2 regions of the Escherichia sp. HH091_1A genome follow, and region 1 is predicted to be linked to the other one. Evidence: predicted binding sites of a transcription regulator. Region 1 holds the regulator's gene; the other holds the start of a gene.
What was found. The regulator ArgR, encoded in region 1, controls arginine synthesis, uptake and breakdown. The targets are predictions, from matches to a motif close to ANTGAATAAAAATACANT.
Positions count from the first base shown of each region.

Region 2: the regulator ArgR is predicted to act here: its motif matches at 5,803-5,820, upstream of argC (N-acetyl-gamma-glutamyl-phosphate reductase).

Region 1 is NZ_AP025747.1:4,020,557-4,028,085, forward strand. Features, by position in the region: gene degQ (serine endoprotease DegQ) at 1-1,360, shown strand, start outside; gene degS (outer membrane-stress sensor serine endopeptidase DegS) at 1,450-2,517, shown strand; gene mdh (malate dehydrogenase) at 2,580-3,518, opposite strand; gene argR (transcriptional regulator ArgR) at 3,953-4,423, shown strand; gene yhcN (peroxide/acid stress response protein YhcN) at 4,787-5,050, shown strand; gene QUF14_RS20200 (barstar family protein) at 5,106-5,378, opposite strand; gene aaeB (p-hydroxybenzoic acid efflux pump subunit AaeB) at 5,470-7,437, opposite strand; gene aaeA (p-hydroxybenzoic acid efflux pump subunit AaeA) at 7,443-7,529, opposite strand, start outside.
Region 2 is NZ_AP025747.1:4,843,698-4,851,226, forward strand. Features, by position in the region: gene QUF14_RS24055 (phosphoethanolamine transferase CptA) at 1-1,467, opposite strand, end outside; gene ppc (phosphoenolpyruvate carboxylase) at 1,651-4,302, opposite strand; gene argE (acetylornithine deacetylase) at 4,604-5,755, opposite strand; gene argC (N-acetyl-gamma-glutamyl-phosphate reductase) at 5,909-6,913, shown strand; gene argB (acetylglutamate kinase) at 6,921-7,529, shown strand, end outside.

The DNA of each region.
Region 1 (7,529 bases):
ACAAACCCAGCTGTTGAGTGCATTAGCGTTAAGTGTCGGGTTAACTCTCTCGGCGTCATTTCAGGCCGTTGCGTCGATTCCAGGCCAGGTTGCCGATCAGGCCCCCCTCCCCAGTTTGGCTCCAATGCTAGAAAAAGTGCTTCCGGCAGTGGTGAGCGTACGAGTGGAAGGAACGGCCAGTCAGGGACAGAAAATCCCGGAAGAATTCAAAAAGTTTTTTGGTGATGATTTACCGGATCAACCTGCACAACCTTTCGAAGGTTTAGGCTCCGGTGTCATCATCAACGCCAGTAAAGGCTATGTGCTGACTAACAACCATGTGATTAATCAGGCACAGAAAATCAGTATTCAGCTCAATGATGGGCGCGAGTTTGATGCAAAACTGATTGGTAGCGATGACCAGAGCGATATCGCCCTGTTGCAAATTCAAAACCCGAGCAAATTAACGCAAATCGCTATTGCCGACTCCGATAAATTGCGCGTCGGTGATTTTGCCGTGGCGGTCGGTAACCCATTTGGCCTTGGGCAAACCGCCACCTCTGGCATTGTTTCCGCATTAGGCCGCAGCGGGTTGAATCTTGAAGGTCTTGAAAACTTTATCCAGACAGATGCTTCCATTAACCGCGGTAACTCCGGCGGTGCACTGTTAAACCTTAACGGTGAGTTAATTGGCATCAACACTGCAATCCTTGCGCCTGGCGGTGGGAGCGTCGGGATTGGATTTGCCATCCCCAGTAATATGGCGCGAACACTGGCGCAGCAGCTTATCGACTTTGGTGAAATCAAACGCGGTCTGTTAGGCATCAAAGGCACCGAGATGAGTGCCGATATCGCCAAAGCCTTCAACCTTGACGTACAGCGTGGCGCGTTTGTCAGCGAAGTGCTGCCAGGTTCTGGCTCGGCAAAAGCGGGCGTCAAAGCGGGTGATATTATTACCAGCCTCAACGGCAAACCACTGAATAGCTTTGCTGAGTTGCGCTCTCGTATCGCAACCACCGAGCCGGGCACGAAAGTAAAGCTCGGCCTGCTGCGTAATGGCAAACCACTGGAAGTAGAAGTGACGCTCGATACCAGTACCTCTTCGTCAGCCAGTGCTGAAATGATCACGCCAGCGCTGGAAGGTGCAACGTTGAGCGATGGTCAGCTAAAAGATGGCGGCAAAGGTATTAAGATCGATGAGGTTGTCAAAGGAAGCCCAGCTGCTCAGGCAGGCTTGCAAAAAGACGATGTGATCATTGGTGTCAACCGCGATCGGGTGAACTCGATTGCTGAAATGCGTAAAGTGCTGGCGGCAAAACCGGCCATCATCGCCCTGCAAATTGTACGCGGCAATGAAAGCATCTATTTGCTGATGCGTTAATGTCGTAAACCGGGCATCAGGCTGACGTGTGATGTCCGGTTAACTCGTGGTATGCTGCTGTCGTTCCCTTTTTTAATGACGCCTCCATCATGTTTGTGAAGCTCTTACGTTCCGTTGCGATTGGATTAATTGTCGGCGCTATTCTGCTGGTTGCCATGCCTTCGCTGCGCAGCCTTAACCCGCTTTCCACTCCGCAATTTGACAGTACCGATGAGACGCCTGCCAGCTATAATCTGGCAGTTCGCCGCGCCGCGCCAGCGGTGGTTAACGTTTACAACCGTGGTTTGAACACCAACTCTCACAACCAGCTTGAGATCCGCACCCTGGGATCCGGTGTAATCATGGATCAACGCGGTTATATCATCACCAATAAACACGTCATCAACGACGCCGATCAGATCATCGTCGCCTTACAAGATGGACGTGTATTTGAAGCATTGCTGGTGGGATCTGACTCTCTAACCGATCTGGCGGTACTTAAAATTAATGCCACTGGCGGTTTACCTACCATTCCAATCAATGCACGTCGCGTACCGCACATTGGTGACGTGGTACTGGCGATCGGTAACCCGTACAACCTCGGGCAGACCATTACCCAGGGGATTATTAGTGCCACGGGTCGAATTGGTCTGAACCCGACCGGGCGGCAAAACTTCCTGCAAACCGATGCTTCCATTAACCACGGTAACTCTGGCGGCGCACTGGTGAACTCGCTGGGCGAACTGATGGGCATTAACACGCTGTCGTTTGATAAGAGTAACGATGGCGAAACGCCGGAAGGCATCGGCTTTGCGATTCCTTTCCAGTTAGCAACCAAAATTATGGATAAGCTGATCCGCGATGGTCGCGTGATCCGCGGCTACATTGGTATCGGCGGACGTGAGATCGCACCACTGCACGCGCAGGGCGGTGGTATAGATCAACTGCAAGGGATCGTGGTTAATGAAGTGTCACCTGACGGCCCGGCGGCGAATGCGGGTATACAGGTCAATGATTTGATTATTTCGGTGGATAACAAACCGGCCATCTCTGCTCTGGAGACGATGGATCAGGTGGCGGAAATTCGCCCTGGCTCGGTGATCCCGGTTGTCGTGATGCGTGATGATAAGCAGTTAACGCTGCAGGTCACCATTCAGGAATATCCGGCAACCAATTAATTCGTGCGCTCAAAACAAAAAACCGGAGTCTGTGCTCCGGTTTTTTATTATCCGCTAATCAATTACTTATTAACGAACTCTTCGCCCAGGGCGATATCTTTCTTCAGCGTATCCAGCATACCTTCCAGCGCGTTCTGTTCAAATGCGCTCAGGGTGCCGATAGATTTACGCTCTTCCACGCCGTTTTTACCCAGCAGCAGCGGTTGAGAGAAGAAACGTGCGTACTGACCGTCGCCTTCAACGTAGGCACATTCGACAACGCCTTGTTCGCCCTGTAGTGCGCGAACCAGAGACAGACCAAAACGTGCAGCTGCCTGGCCCATAGACAGGGTTGCAGACCCGCCACCGGCTTTCGCTTCAACCACCTCAGTACCCGCGTTCTGGATACGTTTGGTCAGATCAGCCACTTCCTGCTCAGTAAAACTAACGCCAGGAACCTGTGACAGCAGCGGCAGAATGGTAACACCAGAGTGACCGCCAATTACCGGCACTTCAACTTCGCCCGGCTGTTTGCCTTTCAGTTCCGCAACAAAGGTGTTGGAACGAATGATATCCAGCGTAGTAACGCCGAACAGTTTGTTTTTGTCATAAACTCCGGCTTTTTTCAGCACTTCAGCAGCAATCGCAACTGTGGTGTTAACCGGGTTAGTGATAATACCAATGCACGCTTTTGGGCAGGTTTTCGCAACTTGCTGTACCAGATTTTTCACGATGCCGGCGTTAACGTTAAACAGGTCGGAACGATCCATACCCGGTTTACGCGCTACACCTGCAGAGATAAGAACGACATCTGCGCCTTCCAGCGCCGGAGTCGCATCTTCACCAGAAAAACCTTTGATTTTCACAGCAGTAGGGATATGGCTCAGATCGACAGCCACACCGGGAGTCACTGGAGCGATATCATACAGAGAGAGTTCTGAACCTGAAGGCAGTTGGGTTTTTAACAGTAGTGCAAGCGCCTGGCCAATACCGCCAGCAGCGCCGAGGACTGCGACTTTCATCCTAAACTCCTTATTATATTGATAAACTAAGATATGTTGCTCCGCTGCCGCGACCTTAATCCACAAAATTGCCGTTTACAATGACCACATCTCAAGAATGTGTAGTCACGCAAGTTTAGCGTTTATGCATTTAATTGCCGTAATCAGGAACCTAACTTACGTAATTAACAGTCGCTTATGCATTAGCGCAACATTCCAACAGGTGGTGACAATATACCCTACCGTTCAGCCAAAACAACATCAATTTGATAACAATTAATTTACTTTTAAGCAGAATTTGCATGCCGTGACGCAGGCATGTTTCTCAATAACGAAATTTGATAAAATCCCGCTCTTTCATAACATTATTTCAGCCTTCTTCAGGGCTGACTGTTTGCATAAAAATTCATCTGTATGCACAATAATGTTGTATCAACCACCATATCGGGTGACTTATGCGAAGCTCGGCTAAGCAAGAAGAACTAGTTAAAGCATTTAAAGCATTACTTAAAGAAGAGAAATTTAGCTCCCAGGGCGAAATCGTCGCCGCGTTGCAGGAGCAAGGCTTTGACAATATTAATCAGTCTAAAGTCTCGCGGATGTTGACCAAGTTTGGTGCTGTACGTACACGCAATGCCAAAATGGAAATGGTTTACTGCCTGCCAGCTGAACTGGGTGTACCAACTACCTCCAGTCCATTGAAGAATCTGGTGCTGGATATAGACTACAACGATGCAGTTGTCGTGATTCATACCAGCCCTGGCGCGGCGCAGTTAATTGCTCGCCTGCTGGACTCACTGGGCAAAGCAGAAGGTATTCTGGGCACCATCGCTGGCGATGACACCATCTTTACTACCCCTGCTAACGGTTTCACCGTCAAAGACCTGTACGAAGCGATTTTAGAGCTGTTCGACCAGGAGCTTTAATCTCTGCCCCGTCGCTTCTGGCGGCGGGGAAAATGTTGCTTTTCCCTCTCATCCCCCTGCTTTCTCCTACGATTAATTTAACGAATAGTGCGTTTTAGCGCGACATATCATTCACATAATGAATACATGAGTTAAAAAAGCACATTATGCAAAATTCATTATCTAATTGAAAATAATAGAATTAATAATAAATAACCGTGTTTTTAATTCTTTTTTGTTATTAAAACTCACACTTTTAACACTTAGTATCAACTGAAACAGTTAGTGTGGTATTAATTAGTTCAATAATTAGTGTATACTTGATTTTGTGATATGGGTCACGAAACAAAGGCCCAGCTAAAAGATTATGTCGAGGTAAAAATCATGAAAATCAAAACCACTGTTGCTGCATTAAGCGTACTTTCTGTTCTCTCTTTCGGTGCATTCGCTGCCGACTCCATTGATGCTGCACAAGCACAAAATCGTGAAGCAATCGGGACCGTATCCGTAAGTGGTGTGGCGTCTTCGCCAATGGATATGCGTGAAATGCTGAACAAAAAAGCGGAAGAGAAAGGCGCAACGGCCTACCAGATTACTGAAGCTCGTAGCGGTGACACCTGGCACGCTACGGCTGAACTGTACAAATAAACCCTCATCGTCTTGTCCGACGATATTGCCCCCGGTTCGGGGGCTTTTTTTTGCGCTAATGACGAACATTAAAACGCAAATGCCCTTCCAGCTCTTCCTCTGCCTCATCAAACAGCAATATTAACGCGCCAAAACGGCGACGCGTTTTCTCTCCCAGATGAACAAATTCAATCTCAAGTGGTAGCGGCAGGACATCGTTCATTAACACATCCCATAGAGAGTCGAGATCGCGTACTTTATCTTTTGCCAGACCAAAGGTTTGGCTAAAGTCGCGATAAAAATCCTCCTGACTCTCAATCTCATCAAAATCAAAGGTATAAATATTCATCTGTTGCCACCGTCACGTTTCGCGGCGAGTTCTGCCGTTCATTGCTAAGTATAGCCATGAAAAAACCGACGCTTTTGGCGTCGGTTTTGACTTAACTATCGGTCAACGCATGTTGATACTTATGGAGCATACCCGTAAGCCGATGTACTGGTTCCGTCACCTGCGGTGGCGCTTGCCAGATGCGTAGCTTTTCCTGGTAGATTTCCAGTTCTTCCAGCAACTGGCCAAAGTACCGACGACGTTTATCATCGCTACGGGCAGATATCACATGGTCTGCTGTGCGGCGCATTTGCCGGTGAAACGCCGATAAATCCTCGTTAACCGGGATCGGCGCATCACGCAGGCGCTGGTGCGCGATAATCATCGTCAGTGCCAGGCGAAATTTCGGCAAATCCCCTGGGAACTTATTCATCAGCAAAAACAGCTGCTGATAAAGTGCCGGGAGGTGATTCTCTTTACGACGTGCCACATTGGTAGTCATCGCGGAAACAGCGGCAGAAACAAACTGATTAAGCAGTACACGTCCAGTCCTGTCGCGCGATTTATCCCGCACCAGCAAAATAACGGTGAACGCGAGCACACAGCCGACGATTTGCCCTAATGCGCTGTCGAGAAACTGACTGAAATGGAAAGTCATCGGGTTATCCAGCACGATAATGTTTATGGTGCTGGCCAGCGCCCCCATCGAGCCCAATCGCCGTTTCTGTACTTCAATGCCAAGGAAGAATCCCAGCACTGCCAGGCTAATACACAGCAATAACATGCTTTGTTGGGTATTAGGGATAATCACCAAAAAGTAGAGTAGCCCTAACGGCAGCGCCGCCAGCGTCCCATAAATAAAGTCGATCGCCACCATGCGTGGATTCGGCAAACGCATTGCCAGTGACGTCACTACCGCAATCATCACCATTGCACCACTGCCGGAAGTCCAGCCCGTCCACAGCCAGAAAAGCGTCCCCAGAATGCAGGAAAGTGTGGTTCGCCAGAAGTTAACCATCGCATGATGACGTTCGGCTGACTCTACTTTGACTTCCGGTTCGCCTTGCAGGATCTCTTCTTCAGTAGCGTTGATTTTTGTGTTACTGATAACGCCGCGCTTGAGAAGCTGATAACGCGTTGCCGCCGCGACCCAGCTATAAATGGTGACAGGCGTTTCCCGTTCCCCGGTCCAGGCGATAACTCTCCGCAGGCGTTTGAGCTGCTTGTGGACGTCCTGCGCGGTTTCTACCGGCGTGTCAAAAAATTCGCGGAAAGTATCAGTGATCAATTCCGGGCGCGTATTCTGAATAAGATAAGTTTCGCAGGATTGGGTAATCAGCGTCAGCGATAGCGTATTGATCGCTTTTAAACGTCGATTGGCCCGCGCCCAGCGGGAAGATTCCATATTCAGGTTGCTGCGCATACCTTGTAACGCCGTGGTGCGTCGCACAAGATCGCCCCAGGCTTTATCGACAACTTCACCATCGCCATGCTTGATACAGAGTTGCATTAATTGATATTGCGCGACCAGCAAACTTTCCAGCTCTCGATCCACTTCTTGTTTGATCGATCGCGGAGAAAAGAGCAAATCCGCCATAATTGCACACACAATACCGATAACGATCTCGCTACAACGTTCGACGGCAAACTGCGGCGTAAGAAGCGGTTCCGGCTGAATGGTAATCACAATGATCAGCGCGGTATAACCAGCCAACCCCCACGCATAGGAGTTTTCTATTCGTACCAGCGAGGAAATCCAGGTACAAAAACCGGCCCAAATACAGCACACCAGAATCATCAATAATGGTGCGCGGATCATCGCAATGATGATCACCAGTCCGGCAATACAGCCAATAAATGTGCCGATGATGCGCAAAAAGCCACGATAGCGAATAGCGCCAGAATACGGTTCACCTCCCGCAGCAAAGGCCGGACCGGCGGCAACAATCGCCGCTGTCAGTACCGCCCAGCGTGGCGTTTCCAGCTGGAAGTGAAAGCCAACAAACAGCGCCAGTACAATGGCGGTCGCCAGTTTTACCGCAAAGCGAATATGTTGGTTAGCAATGGAGAAAATACCCATCGTGATTAACCAAACTCACGCAGGCGATGGGCCATTTTACGGAAGAACGAATCCTGGCTTTCGTCGCGATCTTGTTTGCCAGTGACCACCAC
Region 2 (7,529 bases), 820 kb from region 1:
AATGGTGTACATATGACGCGTCGGGTTGTCCTCATTACGCCCCTGAGTTTTGTGCGGCGGCGTGTCGTAAACCTCTTCACCGTGGTCAGAGAAGTAAACCAGGAAACCGTTCGGGTCTGCTGCTTTAAAGTCTTTAATCAGGCTGGCAACCACATGATCGTTATACAGGTTAGCGTTATCATAATCGTTATATGACTCCAGCTCTTCTGCGCTTAGTCCCGGCGGAACATGATCGGTATTGCCATCAAACTTGCCCTGATTTTCCGGGTAGCGGTATTTGTATTTGATATGCGTACCCAGCAGATGAACGATGATCAGTTTCTTCGGCGCAGGGTCATTCAGCACTTCCTGGAACGGCTTCAGCACGTTGGTGTCGTATTCACGCGCACTCTGCGTACGTTGCTGGTTCATGTAGTACTGCTTGTCGGTCTGGCGCGAAAATACCGTCAGCATGGTATTGCGGGCGGTCATCGTTTGCTGGTTGGTGATCCAGAAGGTTTTATAACCCGCCTGTTTCATCATGTTCATCAGCGACGGCTGCGTCAGATACAGATCCGGGTTCTTTTCATTGGCAAAAGTCAGCGCCTGTTGCAGGATTTCAATGGTGTACGGACGAGACGTCACCACGTTATTAAACACGGTCAGATTCGGATCAGTTTTATGCAGCGCATCCAGCTCCGGCGTGGTTTCACGCGGATAACCGTACAGACTCATGCGTCCACGCTGGGTCGACTCGCCAATCACCAGCACTAAGGTGCGCGGTTCGTTACCCGATTCATCTTTGAAATTAGCCAGCGGCGGCAAGGCATTATTTTCATTCAGTAGCTTTGTTAGCGAGTTTAGTTGCTGACGATACTGATAATAGCCGGTCAGGAATTGCCACGGTGCGGCAGGCTCCATACGCGATGCCAGGTTATCCAACGTTTTCTCAAACGGCTTGTTTTTGATAAACGTATTCATGGCGATCGGATGCAGAATCAAGCCATAAAGCAGGGCAAAAGAGACAACATAACGCCACGGCTTTGGAATATAGACCGGGCGCAGGCGTGTCCACAGCAGAACTGCCACCGCCGTATAGGCCAGCGCGATAAGCACAATTTTCAGGCTGAAATACTGGCTTAAATACTCGCTGGCTTCGTTGGTGTTGGTTTCGAACATCACAAACAGAACGCTCTGCGAGAACTCCTGACCGTAGATGACGTAGTAGCACAGCGCCGCCAGAGAGGCCGCCCATAGCACCACGCCGATTACTGCGGCAATAATTTTAATCCGCTTCGGAAAGAGGAATACCGGGATCAACCACAGCGAACTGAATAACAGCGAGTCGCGAATGCCGTTAGTGCCACTATAACCACTGATGTAAATAATGGCCTGTAGCAGAGTAGAGAAAAACCAAAAGTAGAGCAGTGCCCAACCCAGGGCTTTCCAGCTAAAAAGAGGTTTAGCCTGGACTTCTGTGGAATGCATAGTAAGAACCTGTCTTGAAAAAATATCGCCGAATGTAACGACAATTCCTTAAGGATATCTGAAGGGATATCCAGAATTTGAATAAAATGCAGACAGAAATATATTGAAAACGAGGGTGTTAGAACAGAAGTATTTCAGAAAACCCTCGCGCAAAAGCACGAGGGTTTGCAGGAGGGGGGAAGATTAGCCGGTATTACGCATACCTGCCGCAATCCCGGCAATAGTAACCATTAACGCTTGCTCGACGCGAGGATCCGGTTCCTGGCCTTCTTTTTCTGCCTGGCGGGAGCGGTGTAGCAACTCGGCCTGCAATACGTTCAGTGGGTCGGTGTAAATATTTCGCAGCTGAATAGACTCCGCAATCCACGGCAGATCGGCCATCAGGTGAGAATCGTTGGCAATCGCCAGCACCACTTTGATGTCTTCTTCTTGCAGATTACGTAACTCTTTACCTAACGGCCACAATGCTTTGTCTACCAGACGTTGATCATAGTATTCCGCCAGCCACAGGTCTGCTTTGGCGAAGACCATCTCCAGCATGCCGAGACGCGTCGAGAAGAATGGCCAGTCGCGGCACATGGCTTCCAGTTCGCTCTGCTTGCCATCTTCGACCACTTTTTGCAGCGCCGTACCTGCACCCAGCCAGGCGGGGAGCATCAGGCGGTTTTGTGTCCAGGCAAAAATCCACGGAATGGCGCGCAGTGACTCGACGCCGCCGGTCGGGCGACGTTTCGCCGGACGTGAACCCAACGGCAGTTTGCCCAGCTCTTGTTCCGGCGTAGCGGAGCGGAAGTACGGCACAAAATCTTTGTTTTCACGTACGTAGCCACGGTAGAGATCGCAGGAGATGACTGACAGTTCATCCATAATGCGACGCCAGCTCTCTTTCGGCTCCGGCGGTGGCAGCAGGTTGGCTTCCAGAATTGCCCCGGTGTACAGCGACAGGCTGCTAACGGTGATTTCTGGCAGACCATATTTAAAGCGGATCATCTCGCCCTGTTCGGTCACGCGAAGGCCGCCTTTCAGGCTTCCTGGCGGTTGTGACAGCAGCGCCGCATGGGCAGGTGCGCCGCCGCGACCAATGGAACCGCCGCGGCCGTGGAACAGCGTCAGTTCAATACCCGCTTTTTCGCAGGTTTTGATTAATGCATCCTGTGCCTGATATTGCGCCCAGGAAGCCGCCATCACCCCCGCATCTTTTGCTGAGTCGGAATAGCCAATCATCACCATCTGTTTGCCCTGAATCAGGCCGCGATACCAGTCGATATTGAGCAACTGGGTCATGACATCGTTGGCGTTGTTCAGGTCATCAAGGGTTTCAAACAGCGGTGCAACCGGCATCGCAAATCCAATACCCGCTTCTTTCAGCAGCAGGTGTACAGCCAGTACGTCGGACGGCGTTTTTGCCATCGAGATCACGTAGGCGGCAATGGAACCTTGCGGTGCTTCAGCAATTACCTGACAGGTATCAAGTACTTCGCGCGTTTCGGCGCTCGGTTGCCAGTTACGCGGCAGAAGAGGGCGTTTGGAGTTCAGTTCGCGGATCAGGAACGCCTGTTTGTCGGCCTCTGACCAGCTTTCGTAGTCGCCGATGCCGAGGTAGCGGGTCAGTTCGCCCAGCGCTTCGGTATGACGGGTGCTCTCCTGACGGATATCAATACGGACCAGCGGTACACCGAAACATTTCACGCGGCGCAGGGTGTCGAGCAGATCGCCGTTGGCAATAATACCCATGCCACACGCCTGAAGGGACTGGTAGCAAGCGTAGAGCGGCTCCCACAGTTCTTCGTTCTGCGTCAGCAGACCCTCTGGTTTTGGTACTTCTTCACCTTTCAGGCGCGCTTCCAGCCATGCCTGTGTCGCCATCAGGCGGGAACGCAGGTTTTTCATCAGATAGCGATACGGTTCTGCGGCACCTTCTTCGCCGACCAGCGCCAGCAGTTCCGGAGTTGCTTCAACCATCGACAGTTCAGAAACCAGAACTTGAATATCTTTCAGGAACAGATCGGTGGCTTTCCAGCGGCTGAGCAGCAGGACGTGGCGGGTGATATCGGCAGTGACGTTCGGGTTTCCGTCGCGGTCGCCGCCCATCCACGAGGTAAAACGCACCGGAACAAATTCGACGGGTAGTTTGTAGCCGAGGTTCTCTTCCAGTTGTTCGTTCAGTTCGCGCAGGTAATTCGGTACGCCTTGCCACAGGCTGTTTTCTACTACGGCAAAGCCCCATTTGGCCTCATCTACCGGGCTTGGGCGCAGCTTACGGATTTCATCGGTATGCCATGACTGGGCGATCAACTGGCGCAGGCGGCGCATCAGTTGGTTATGTTCGTAGTCGGCGATATCTTTGTTGTCGAGCTGTTTTAAGCAGGCGTTCACTTCCACCATTTTGTGGATCAGCGTACGACGGGTAATTTCGGTTGGGTGAGCCGTGAGGACCAGTTCCAGCGACAGCGATTCAACTGCTTTTTTGATGCTGTCTTCGCTCAGTTCCGGCTGGTTTTTCAGTTTACGCAGGGTGCGGGCGATCACTTCCGGATTGCTGGCTGCTTCGCCTTTCGGCGAAATGCTATGGTATTGCTCGGCGGTGTTAGCCAGATTCAGGAACTGACTAAACGCACGCGCAACGGGCAGCAGCTCGTCGTTCGACAAATTTTGTAAAGTGGTGAGCAACTCCTGGCGGTTAGCATCATTGCCAGCGCGTGAAGATTTGGACAACTTACGGATAGTTTCAACGCGTTCAAGAATGTGTTCTCCCAACGCATCCTTGATGGTTTCCCCCAGCACTTTGCCGAGCATACTGACATTACTACGCAATGCGGAATATTGTTCGTTCATATTACCCCAGACACCCCATCTTATCGTTTGATAGCCCTGTATCCTTCACGTCGCATTGGCGCGAATATGCTCGGGCTTTGCTTTTCGTCGTCTTTTATAAAGCCACGTAAAAGCGATGACGTCAAATGCTGCGAAATCGCTTCAGCAAACGAATAAATAGCAGGAATTTACGCCATTAAATTCACGACGCTTTAAATAAGCGTAACTTATGGAAATGTTAAAAAATCGCCTTGAGTAACACCAAAGGTGTAGGTCGGATAAGATGCGCAAGCATCGCATCCGACATTGTTTGGCCTACGTTTTAATGCCAGCAGAAATGGTGAATCACCTGGGTGATCAGTTCGCGGGTGGGCTTGATAAACCGTGTCTCCAGGTATTCATCAGGCTGATGAGCCTGATTAATTGAGCCAGGTCCCAGCACCAGCGTCGGGCATAACGTCTGAATAAACGGCGCTTCGGTACAGTAGTTCACTACTTCGGTCTTTGCTCCGAGCAATTTCTCAACCACTTCAACCAGTTGATGATTCGGTGGGCATTCATAGCCAGGAATCGGTGGATGCAGCTCGTCGACCGTCAGACGACCCGGCCAGCGCTCGCTCACCGGAGACAATGCATCGTTGAGCAAACCATTAAGTTCATTGAGTGTCATGCCTGGCAGCGGACGAATATCCATATGCAACTCACAGCAAGCGCAAATACGGTTAGATGCATCGCCACCGTGAATATGCCCGAGGTTGAGCGTAGGGTATGGCACGGTAAATGCTTCGTAGTGATAACGTTCTTTCAGATTATCGCGCAATTGCAAAATATGCCCGATGGCGTCGTGCATCAATTCGATCGCGTTAACTCCGCGTGCTGGATCGCTGGAGTGCCCCGACTGGCCCTGAATACGGATGGCGTTCGAGATATGGCCTTTATGCGCGCGTACCGGTTGCAGCGACGTCGGTTCGCCAATGATGGCGCAATCCGGGCGCAGGGCGGTAGTTTCGGCAAAATAACGCGCTCCTGCCATACTGGTCTCTTCATCGGCAGTCGCCAGAATGTAGAGCGGTTTTTTCAGTTTCGTGACGTCGACATCGCGTAGTGCATCGAGGATAAACGCAAAAAAGCCTTTCATGTCGGCGGTGCCTAAGCCGTAAAGCTTGCCGTCATGCTCCGTCAGCGTAAACGGATCGCGCGTCCAGCGGCCGTCATCAAATGGCACCGTATCGGTATGCCCCGCCAGCAGCAAACCGCCAGCTCCCTGTCCGGTACTTGCCAGCATATTAAATTTGTTGCGAGTTCCCGGCACGGGCTGCACTTCCACATTGAAGCCCAAATCTTTAAACCAGTCCGCCAGCAGAGTGATTAAATCTGCATTGCTTTGATCGAGTGCCTCTTCCGTGGCGCTTATTGAAGGTGTGGCAATCAGAGCACGGTAAATCTCGATAAATGGCGGTAATTTGTTTTTCATTGTTGACACACCTCTGGTCATGATAGTATCAATATTCATGCAGTATTTGTGAATAAAAATACACTAACGTTGAGCGTAATAAAACCCACCAGCCGTAAGGTGAATGTTTTACGTTTAACCAGGCAACCAGACATAAGAAGGTGAATAGCCCCGATGTTGAATACGCTGATTGTGGGTGCCAGCGGTTACGCTGGCGCAGAGCTAGTGACCTATGTAAATCGCCATCCGCATATGAACATAACCGCTTTGACTGTTTCAGCGCAAAGCAATGATGCGGGAAAGTTAATCTCCGATTTGCATCCGCAGCTAAAAGGCATCGTTGATCTGCCGTTGCAGCCGATGTCGGATATCAGTGAGTTTAGCCCAGGGGTGGACGTGGTGTTTCTTGCTACTGCCCATGAAGTTAGTCACGATTTAGCGCCACAATTTCTTGAAGCGGGCTGTGTGGTGTTCGACCTTTCCGGCGCGTTTCGTGTTAACGACGCCACCTTCTATGAAAAATATTACGGCTTTAGCCATCAATACCCGGAACTGTTGGAACAGGCAGCTTACGGTCTGGCGGAGTGGTGCGGTCATAAATTAAAAGAAGCGAACTTAATTGCGGTGCCTGGCTGTTATCCGACGGCGGCGCAATTGGCGCTGAAACCGTTGATTGATGCCGATCTTCTTGACCTCAATCAGTGGCCGGTTATCAACGCCACCAGTGGTGTGAGCGGAGCAGGACGTAAGGCAGCGATTTCAAATAGTTTTTGTGAAGTTAGCCTGCAACCGTATGGTGTCTTTACCCATCGCCACCAGCCGGAGATCGCCACGCATCTCGGTGCTGACGTTATTTTTACCCCGCATCTGGGCAATTTCCCGCGCGGCATTCTCGAAACCATTACCTGCCGCCTGAAGCCTGGCGTGAACCAGGCGCAAGTCGCGCAAGCGTTACAGCAGGCGTATGCCCATAAACCGCTGGTACGGTTGTATGACAAAGGCGTTCCGGCGCTGAAAAATGTCGTCGGGCTGCCGTTCTGCGATATCGGTTTTGCCGTTCAGGGGGAACATCTGATTATTGTGGCGACCGAAGACAACTTATTGAAAGGCGCGGCAGCACAAGCGGTACAGTGCGCCAATATTCGTTTCGGCTATGCGGAAACGCAGTCTCTTATTTAGGGGTGCAATGATGAATCCATTAATTATCAAACTGGGCGGCGTACTGCTGGATAGTGAAGAGGCGCTGGAACGTCTGTTTAGCGCCCTGGTGAATTATCGCGAGTCACATCAGCGTCCGCTGGTGATTGTCCACGGCGGCGGCTGCGTGGTGGATGAGCTGATGAAAGGACTGAATCTGCCGGTGAAAAAGAAAAACGGCCTGCGGGTGACGCCTGCGGATCAGATAGACATTATCACCGGAGCGCTGGCGGGAACGGCAAATAAAACCCTGCTGGCATGGGCGAAGAAACATCAGATTGCAGCCGTAGGTTTGTTTCTCGGTGACGGCGACAGCGTAAAAGTGACCCAGCTCGATGAAGAGTTAGGCCATGTTGGACTGGCGCAGCCAGGTTCGCCTAAGCTTATCAACACGTTGCTGGAAAACGGTTATCTACCAGTGGTCAGCTCCATTGGCGTAACGGACGAAGGGCAACTGATGAACGTCAATGCTGACCAGGCGGCGACGGCGCTGGCGGCAACGCTGGGCGCGGATCTGATTTTGCTCTCTGATGTCAGCGGTATTCTCGACGGCAAAGGGCAACGTATTGCCGAAATGACCGCAGCGAAAGCAGAACAA